3 regions of the Enterobacter sp. TMH.L2 genome follow, and region 3 is predicted to be linked to each of the others. Evidence: predicted binding sites of a transcription regulator. Region 3 holds the regulator's gene; each other region holds the start of a gene.
What was found. The regulator CRP, encoded in region 3, controls carbon source genes, mostly activating them, when cyclic AMP is high. The targets are predictions, from matches to a motif close to ATGTGANNNNNNTCACAT.

Region 1 (3,137 bases), 190 kb from region 3:
ACCCGAGCCCCTGCGCAGAGCCGGTAATCAGGATGTTCTTGCCTTTCAGTGAAAAAAGATCGTTCATTGCCTTAATCCTTATTAACAGGCCTCAGAAAACCAGCTGGACTTTCGCGGCCTGGGTTTTATCCCCGGCAAAGATCAGCGCCTGCTCCAGGTCGGTAAAGGCATACTCTGCGCTCAGCAACGGCAGCGGGTTAATCACCTTGTTAGCCAGCCAGGAAACGGCCGTATTGAACTCCGTGGTGAAGCGGAAAGAGCCTTTCAGCGAAATCTCTTTGGCGATGAGCATCATCATGGGGAATTCCGGCACTGCGCCGCCCATTCCCACCTGCACCATGGTGCCTTTGGCGCGGGTCACTTCCAGGCAGGTGGTTACTGAAGAAGGGTGGCCGGAGGCTTCAAAGCTGATATCGAAGTAGCCTTTTTCCTCTTTCCAGCCGTCCAGGCTATCGTGCAGCGGGTTCACCAGCGTGTCGGCGCCCATCTGCGCGGCCAGCGAAAGCGAGCGCGGGCTGACATCGGCGCAGACAATTTCTGCCGCTCCCAGCGTTTTTACCGCGCTGGCGATCAGGCAGCCAATCGGCCCTACGCCGGAGATAAACACGCGCTTGCCCTGCAGATCTCCCGCCTCGTGCGCGGCGTGGATGGCCACCGCCAGCGGCTCGGCAAACACCATCACTTTTTCATCCGCTTCAGCGGGATAGGGAACGCACTGCGCGCAGTCGACGGTTTTAAAGCGGGTAAAGCCGCCGTCAACGTGTGGGAAGTACATTGCGCTGCCGAAGAAGCGCATGGTTGTGCATTGATTTTCTTCCTGGCTAAGGCAATATTTACAATGGCCACAAGGTTTGGATGGATTAATAGCGACCGTCTGCCCTTCATGTAATTCAGGAGAATCGGTATGCACTACCGTGCCAATAACTTCATGGCCTAAAATCATTGGGGCTTTTACGGCAAAGTTGCCGACCCTCCCTTCCTGATAATAATGCAAATCGGACCCGCAAATGCCTCCCCGGGAAATCTTCAGCAACGTCCCTTTATTATTCCACTCAATTTCCTGATGGCTAACGGAAACGGTTTGCTTGCCTGAGATCACACAGGATTCAGTGTTAATTTTCATCAATGCCTCAATAGTCAGCGGGTAAAACTCAGCGCTATTTAAAGGCTTTTACCTGCCCATAATTGTGATGAAAATCACACTTAAAGGCTGTTACAGAAGGATGTTACGCATAACGTGACGCACCTTTTAGTTCTTAGCGGTTGGCGCCAGGGATGGGGCGATGTAATGCGGAAAATAAAAAAATAGCTTCTGAGAATTCTGATAAATAAATAAAAAACATCAAAAACCTTTAAAAGAAAAATACATGAACGTTCTGCAAATCAAATATTAGCCATCATGAAAAGTATGAATTATTTATTTACAAAGTAGAGTAATATTTTTAATTACCCATGAGAATGAAAGAGATAACCCGGCACTCATCGGCCGGGAATCTGTCAATCACCTTGAATAGGCTCTGCCACAAAAGAGAGCCTGAATAATTAGCTTAGCTGCAAGAGAATACCCGAGCCGTCGGCCTCAACTCGCAGGGCATCGTAATTTTCCGCGCCGGTATAACGAGAGAGCTCCCCGGTGTGGTGAGCGTTGGTGCCGGAAATGACAAAGATTTTTGCGCCTGCCGCTTCACCGGCTTGTACACCCGCAGGGCATCCTCAAACACCAGGCAGTCGGCCGCGTTTACGCCCAATTTTTCCGCCGCCAGCAGGTAGCCCTCCGGGGCGGGTTTACCGAGACGGACGTCTTCCGCCGCAATAATGACTTTGGGTTCAGGCAAACCGGCGGCCTGAATGCGGCGCAGCGCCAGCGCTTTTGGGGCGGAGGTAAAAATGGCCCAGCGATCCATCGGCAGCGCCTGCAAAAACTCTCGCGCGCCGCCGATGGCTTCCACGCCATCCACATCGGCGATTTCAGCTTCGGTAATCCGCTGTGCTTCGGCTTCGGCATCCACGCCCGGTAGATTCTGGCGGGCAATCGTCTCCACCGCGCGCACGCCGTGAATGGTGGGCAGGAAAGCGACCGGATCGATGCCGTGACGCACGGCCCACTCACCCCAGATGCGTTCTGCCACGCGAATGGAGGTCAGAATGGTGCCGTCCATATCAAAGAAGAAGGCCGAAAAGCGCTGGCCGTTAAAAAGTATATCGCCCGTTTGTGCTGTCAATGACGTGCTCTCCACAGGAGTCTGATGGTCTGCGGAGCATCATACATGGGCGTTATTTATTGTTCACCTGGGCAACCACCTTCTCCCTAAAAGGGAGAAGGGAAATACAGATCAATGATTCAACCTGTAAAGCTTACTGACAGGTCCTCTGTATAGATGTCGCCACTGTTCTGATAATCACCACAAATTACATCGGCGGCGTCAGCCCGTTAACCCCTGCAGAAATCCCGCGCGCGACGGCCTGGCCTTTGTCATCTTTGGTGGCAAACAGCACCACTTTCACGCCCGGCTTGAGCACGGATTTGTCGGCGGGGCTGATCAGCACCACCGGCACGTCGTCCGGCACCTGCACGGTTTTCTGCTGGCCGTGGAATTTCACCGTCATCGTGCGCCCGTGGCTGTTTACCAGCGTGCCGACCGTGCCGTTGGTCATGGTGTTCACCTGGCCGTTGGCGGACTCAAACGGATTAAACCCTTCCCCGGAACCGCGCAGGCTCGGGGCAAAAACGTGTACCTCCAGCGCCTTCAGCGTGCCGTCCGCCTGCGGCACGGCGGCGGTGCCGATAAAGCTATCGGGCTTGATATCGCTCATCTTCGCTTCGCTCACGCCGTTGATTCGGGTGTTGTCCGTCAGGCCAACGGAGAGTTTTTCGCCCTGCCGGGTGGTGATTTGCAGCGACGAATCATTGACTGCATCAATGGTGCCGCGCACCGGGGTGATGACATTGTCCGCCGCAGCAGCGCCAGCGCTCAGCAGAAGGAGGCTTAGGGCCGGGATAAACAAACGAGGCTTGATCATGCTTTCTCCAGGATTCAGGTCAGGGTAAGGACTGCTCTGGATCAAGCGTAACCGCCAAATGAATCCCGGGGGTGAAAGAGTGTGTTCAAACGTTTCCTGACCCACCCGAAACGTGC
Region 2 (3,137 bases), 1.3 Mb from region 3:
TGCATCATTTTTTCTCTGCCTCGCCTTCACCAATCACTTTTCTTTCACCGTGTACCAGATGTGAGCTCCAGCTCACGATAACCAGCACCACCAGCGTGCTGATCAAACAGGACACCACCACCGGACCAAACTGGGCTTTCAGCACGTCGTAATACTGCATCACGCCCACGCCAATGGGGACGAACAGAAGGGCCATATAGCGAATCAGCAAATGGCAGCTGGGTTTTACCCACTTCGCCGGCAGGATCTGCAGCGACAGCAGCACAAACAAAATCAGCATGCCGATAATGCTGCCGGGAATGACGATAGGCAGTAAAGAGGCGACAAAAATACCGGCGTATAAACACAGGTAAATTAAGACAAAAGCGCGAAGATACTGCCAGATTATCGTGAACGAGTTGCGCATGGAGGTTACCCTTTAAGAAACGCATTCATCATACAATTAAACTCAAAATTGTGCTATCCATCACATCATGAATTATCAGCATAACAAACATTCCCTGCGTGAAGGTTGTCGGGCGGATTTCGGGCAATAAAAAAGCGGCCCGGAGGCCGCTATTTTGCAAACTGCTGGACTTAGTTCAGACGAACCGGCATCCCGGAACGGTTCTGAATCGCCTGGTCAACAACGGTGGTGTCAACGTCGGACTGAGCGGTCACCTGCTGAACGCTGCTGGTCAGTTTAATCGGCACGATTTCATCGGAGTTGAACTGCGCTTCGGTGGTGGAAAGCGGGTTGTGAACTTCGATGTAGCGGCTGCCGTCTGGCTCGGTGGTGGCTTTTACCGGCTCATCAATGAATTGAACGCGGGTGCCAACCGGCACGTTGTCGAACAGGAACTTGATGTCTTCGTTACGCAGACGCACGCAGCCGTGGCTTACGCGCAGACCGATACCGAAGTTGGCGTTGGTGCCGTGAATCGCATACAGGTTACCGATGTACAGCGCGTACAGGCCCATTGGGTTGTCCGGGCCAGCGGGAACAACGGCTGGCAGCGGCGTACCGGCTGCGGCGTATTCCGCGTGCATTTTCGCCGTCGGGGTCCAGGTTGGGCCATTTTTCTTACGCTCTACCTTGGTGGTCCAGTTGATCGGGGTATCTTTCCCCAGCTGGCCGATACCGATTGGCAGCACGATCACCGTGTTGGTGCCTTTCGGGTAATAGTAGAGGCGCATTTCGGCACTGTTGATCACAATCCCTTCATGCACGGTGTCAGGCAGGATCAGCTGCTGAGGGATGTTCAGGATGGTGCCGGCTTTTGGCAGGTACGGGTCAATGCCTGGGTTAGCTTCCAGCATGTTAGACAGACCCATCTGGTACTGTGCGGCATACTCTTCCAGCGGCGCGGTGCTGCCTTCAGGAATAGTGATAACCTGGTTTTCACCAACCAGGCGGCTGCCGTTAGTCGGTAACGGATAAGTCACGGCGGAAGCAGAGAAAGACGCGACAGCCACAAAAGCCAGTAAAAGCGAGCGTAATTTCATATTCATGTTATGCGAGTGTTATGCCAGACGGGCCAGCTAGTGAGTGTTCATGGACGATTCAGCCGCGCATTATATGTGCATTACATTCATCTGGGAAATCAGATGTGGATGAAATCACAATTTTTTCACACTGATTAACTATTGTACGGTGAAGATGCGGGGCGACCCTTTATCATAGTTATGGCATAATGTGGCCGAAATCACATTCCAAAATCTCGACAACTTATTTCTCCAGGACATACCAGTGCTTGTATCCAGCAACGTTACCATGCAGTTTGGCAGCAAACCGCTGTTCGAAAATATCTCCGTTAAATTTGGCGGCGGCAACCGTTACGGCCTGATTGGCGCGAACGGAAGCGGCAAATCCACGTTCATGAAAATCCTCGGCGGGGACTTAGAGCCAACGCTTGGCAACGTTTCTCTCGACCCAAACGAGCGTATCGGTAAGCTGCGTCAGGATCAGTTCGCCTTCGAAAAATTCACCGTACTCGACACCGTTATCATGGGCCACGGCGAGCTGTGGGAAGTGAAGCAGGAACGCGACCGCATTTATGCCCTGCCTGAGATGAGCGAAGAAGACGGTTACAAAGTTGCCGACCTCGAAGTGAAATACGGCGAGATGGACGGCTACACCGCAGAAGCGCGTGCCGGTGAATTGCTGCTTGGCGTGGGCATTCCGCTGGAGCAGCACTACGGCTCGATGAGCGAAGTCGCTCCAGGCTGGAAGCTGCGCGTGCTGCTGGCGCAGGCGCTGTTCTCTAACCCGGACATCCTGCTGCTCGACGAACCAACGAACAACCTGGACATCGACACCATCCGTTGGCTGGAGCAGACGCTGAACGAACGCGACAGCACCATGATCATTATCTCGCACGACCGTCACTTCCTGAATATGGTCTGCACCCATATGGCTGACCTGGACTACGGCGAGCTGCGCGTTTACCCTGGCAACTACGACGAGTACATGACGGCGGCAACTCAGGCTCGCGAGCGCCTGCTGGCGGACAACGCGAAGAAGAAAGCGCAGATTGCAGACCTGCAATCCTTCGTTAGCCGCTTTAGCGCCAACGCCTCCAAATCTCGCCAGGCCACCTCCCGTGCCCGTCAGATTGATAAAATCAAGCTGGATGAAGTGAAGGCGTCCAGCCGTCAGAACCCGTTCATCCGCTTCGAGCAGGATAAGAAACTGTTCCGTAACGCCCTTGAAGTTGAAGCCGTGACCAAAGGGTTTGAGAACGGCCCGCTGTTTAAAAACTTCAACCTGCTGCTGGAAGTGGGCGAGAAGATTGCCATTTTGGGTGCCAACGGCGTGGGTAAATCTACCATGCTGAAAACCCTGGTCGGCGAGCTGACCCCGGAAAACGGCAGCGTGAAGTGGTCTGAAAATGCTCAGATTGGCTACTACGCCCAGGATCACGAATACGAGTTCGAAAACGATCTGACCGTCTTTGACTGGATGAGTCAGTGGAAGCAGGAAGGCGACGACGAACAGGCGGTGCGCAGCATCCTGGGTCGTCTACTGTTCAGCCAGGACGACATCAAGAAGCCAGCCAAAGTCCTTTCCGGGGGCGAGAAGGGCCGTATGCTGTTCGGCAAGCTGATGATGGAAAAACCAAACATCCTGATCATGGATGAACCAACCAACCACCTGG
Region 3 (3,137 bases):
CAGCGGCCGCTGGGTTTTCAGTACCCGGGCAATGCGGCTGAAGTGGTAATGGCAGAACTGCCCCACTGGATTGTCCGGATTCTGGCGGGCGATTTTTTCCAGGGCGTCGATCTGCTTATCCATGGTAAAGCGCGTTGGATAGCGGTGGTAAAGAATATCGTCTGCCAGCACGCGCAGGCGCGCGGCGATGGTTTGAGCATTCCAGCGGATCACGGCTTCCGCATGGCTTTGCTCGACCAGTTTTTGCACCTCTTCAGGCTGATGCAGGCTAACCGAAATGTGTTCCTGCAGATCCAGCGCAACCTGGAAAGCGCGTAACAGACGCTTGTAGCCGTTTTGCTGGTTGGCCGATAGCATATGCAGCTGCTGGTAGCAGGTAGTGATCAGGTCGACGGCTTTTTGCTGGCGGGCCAGCAGCGGCGGCAGCGCTTTTTCCGGGTCGGTATGCTGGGTCAGCAGGCTGTACTTTGCTTCGCAGTAATCTGCCAACTGGCGGTACAGCAGGCTGAGCGACTCCCTGAGCGGTTGTTCACGCCATAGCCGGAACCAGAACCAGTTGAAGGCGCCGTACCAGATGGTGCCGAAGATATAGAGCACCATGGGCTTCCAGATCGGCATATTCCCGGCCATGCTGAGCGTAAAAATAGCGGCGATCAGCGATGCGGGCAGCAGGCGGGCGTGAAGTGAGCTGATTTCTGCCGTCACACCGAGCAGCAGAGCCATGACGATCAATATCGCCGGCAGCGGGATGTGGGTGTAAAGCAGCAGAAGCTGCAGGATAAGGCTGCTGAGAGCGAACAGACTGCCGCCGATGATCAATCGTTTGAAGAAGCGCTTGTGCGGCGTGTCCAGCCCGGCAATGTTGCAGCAGGCGGGAACTAACGAGAAGAGAAGGCCGTTTTGCAGGCTGCCAAGCAGCAGGCCGACAGCCACGGGAAGACACAGCACCAGCGTTTGCCGCAGCGCGTAGTTAACTTCTGGGTGGTAAATTAATCTCTTCCACATAGCCTGAATTGTAGAGACAAAAAAGGCGTGTTACCGAAGCGACACGCCTTTATAAGGGCTAATTAACGGGTGCCGTAAACGACAATCGTTTTACCGTGGGCGGAAATGAGGTTCTGATCTTCCAGCATTTTCAGAATACGGCCAACGGTTTCGCGGGAGCAGCCCACGATCTGACCGATTTCCTGGCGGGTGATTTTGATTTGCATCCCGTCCGGGTGGGTCATGGCATCCGGCTGTTTAGCCAGGTTCAGCAGCGTCTGAGCAATGCGGCCGGTCACGTCGAGGAAGGCGAGGTTGCCAACTTTCTCAGAAGTTACCTGCAGGCGGCGCGCCATCTGGGAAGAAAGACGCATCAGGATGTCCGGGTTGACCTGAATCAGCTGACGGAATTTTTTATAGGAAATTTCAGCTACTTCACAGGCTGACTTGGCGCGAACCCAGGCGCTACGCTCCTGGCCTTCTTCGAACAAACCTAATTCACCAATGAAATCACCCTGATTCAGATAAGAAAGGATCATCTCCTTGCCTTCTTCATCTTTAATCAGAACAGCTACGGAGCCTTTGACGATGTAGTACAGCGTCTCCGCCTTTTCACCCTGGTGAATCAGCGTGCTCTTCGACGGATACTTATGAATGTGGCAATGAGACAAGAACCATTCGAGAGTCGGGTCTGTTTGCGGTTTGCCAAGCACCATGCGCGGTTATCCTCTGTTATAAACTGGCTACCAAAGACAAGACGCGGAACCTCTTGTCTGGCGTTGCAATCGTGAAATTTTCCCAAGCCCTGGGAGCTGGCGGGCAGGTTAACCCTGCGGCCTGTAATTAGTCGTTTCCTCTGCTTACGGCATAAACGTCTCTGTATCGCAGCAGCATCCGGATTGTTTTAGCATAGCTTTTGGTTAGTGTCTTGTATTGTCTCGTTTCAGCATGACCTGGATCGCCTTACGTTGCCAGTTTTCACGTAGACGCGTAATCTGAAAGAAATTTTTATTACGGGAGTAGGTAAAATGCAGGCACGTGTTAAATGGGTGGAAGGCATGACCTTCCTCGGCGAATCCGCTTCTGGCCACCAAATTCTGATGGACGGGGACTCCGGGGATAAAGCGCCAAGCCCGATGGAAATGCTGCTGATGGCCGCGGGCGGTTGTAGCTCAATTGACGTGGTGTCGATTCTGCAAAAAGGCCGCCATGATGTGACGGATTGTGAGGTGAAACTGACTTCCGAACGTCGTGAAGAAGCACCTCGTCTGTTCACCCGCATTCATTTGCATTTTGTTGTGACCGGGAAAGAGCTGAAAGAAAGTGCGGTTGCCCGCGCCGTTGAGCTGACCGCAGAGAAATATTGCTCGGTGACGTTGATGCTGGAGAAAGCCGCAGAGATTAGCCACAGCTACGAAATTATTGAAACCTAAGTAGAAAAGGGCGGTATACAGACCGCCCTTACGCCATCAGGCAATTTTCCTGCCTTCTGCCAGCCGCTGCACCAGCGGGGCCATGATCAGCTCCATCGCCAGCCCCATTTTCCCGCCCGGTACCACCAATGTATTGATGTGGGAGATAAACGACCCCTGCAACATTGCCAGCAGATAAGGGAAGTCGATGTCGTCCAGCCCACGGAAGTGAATGACCACGAAGCTTTCGTCCAGCGACGGAATGGCTCGCGCGGCAAACGGGTTAGAGGTGTCTACCGTCGGAACGCGCTGGAAGTTGATATGGGTACGTGAGAACTGCGGCGTAATGAAGTTGATGTAATCGTCCATGGAGCGCACTACGGAATCCATCACCGCTTCCCGTGAATGGCCGCGTTCGCTGGTATCGCGCACCAGTTTCTGAATCCATTCCAGGTTAACGATGGGCACCACGCCTACCAGTAAATCGACGCAGTCGGCGACGTTATGTTGAGGGGTGACTACACCGCCGTGCAGGCCTTCGTAAAACAGGACGTCAGTGGGCTCCGGGAGCGGCTGCCAGGGCGTAAAAGTACCCGGCACCTGGTTCCACGGCACCGCTTCATCGTAGGTATGCAGGTATTTACGCGCTTGCCCTTTGCCGGTCTGGCCGTATTCGATAAAGGTTCGTTCCAGTAACCCGAAGTCGTTGGCGTCTGGCCCAAAGTAACTAATATGGCGGCC

Region 1: a site for CRP is predicted at 1,186-1,203, ahead of idnD (L-idonate 5-dehydrogenase). Genes of this name have one in related genera too.
Region 2: a site for CRP is predicted at 1,674-1,691, ahead of ACREYP_RS07280 (ABC-F family ATPase). Genes of this name have one in related genera too.

Annotation. Positions count from the first base shown of each region.
Region 1 is NZ_CP193791.1:38,681-41,817, reverse strand. It holds gene idnO (gluconate 5-dehydrogenase) at 1-67, opposite strand, end outside; gene idnD (L-idonate 5-dehydrogenase) at 92-1,123, opposite strand; gene ACREYP_RS00180 (HAD family hydrolase) at 1,548-2,222, opposite strand; gene ACREYP_RS00175 (hypothetical protein) at 2,410-3,021, opposite strand; gene ACREYP_RS00170 (LysR family transcriptional regulator) at 3,107-3,137, opposite strand, start outside.
Region 2 is NZ_CP193791.1:1,517,977-1,521,113, forward strand. It holds gene ACREYP_RS07265 (CidB/LrgB family autolysis modulator) at 1-8, opposite strand, end outside; gene ACREYP_RS07270 (CidA/LrgA family protein) at 5-406, opposite strand; gene ldtB (L,D-transpeptidase) at 577-1,491, opposite strand; gene ACREYP_RS07280 (ABC-F family ATPase) at 1,730-3,137, shown strand, end outside.
Region 3 is NZ_CP193791.1:227,577-230,713, forward strand. It holds gene ACREYP_RS01035 (YccS/YhfK family putative transporter) at 1-1,005, opposite strand, end outside; gene crp (cAMP-activated global transcriptional regulator CRP) at 1,068-1,700, opposite strand; gene ACREYP_RS01045 (OsmC family protein) at 2,013-2,417, shown strand; gene ACREYP_RS01050 (phosphoribulokinase) at 2,454-3,137, opposite strand, start outside.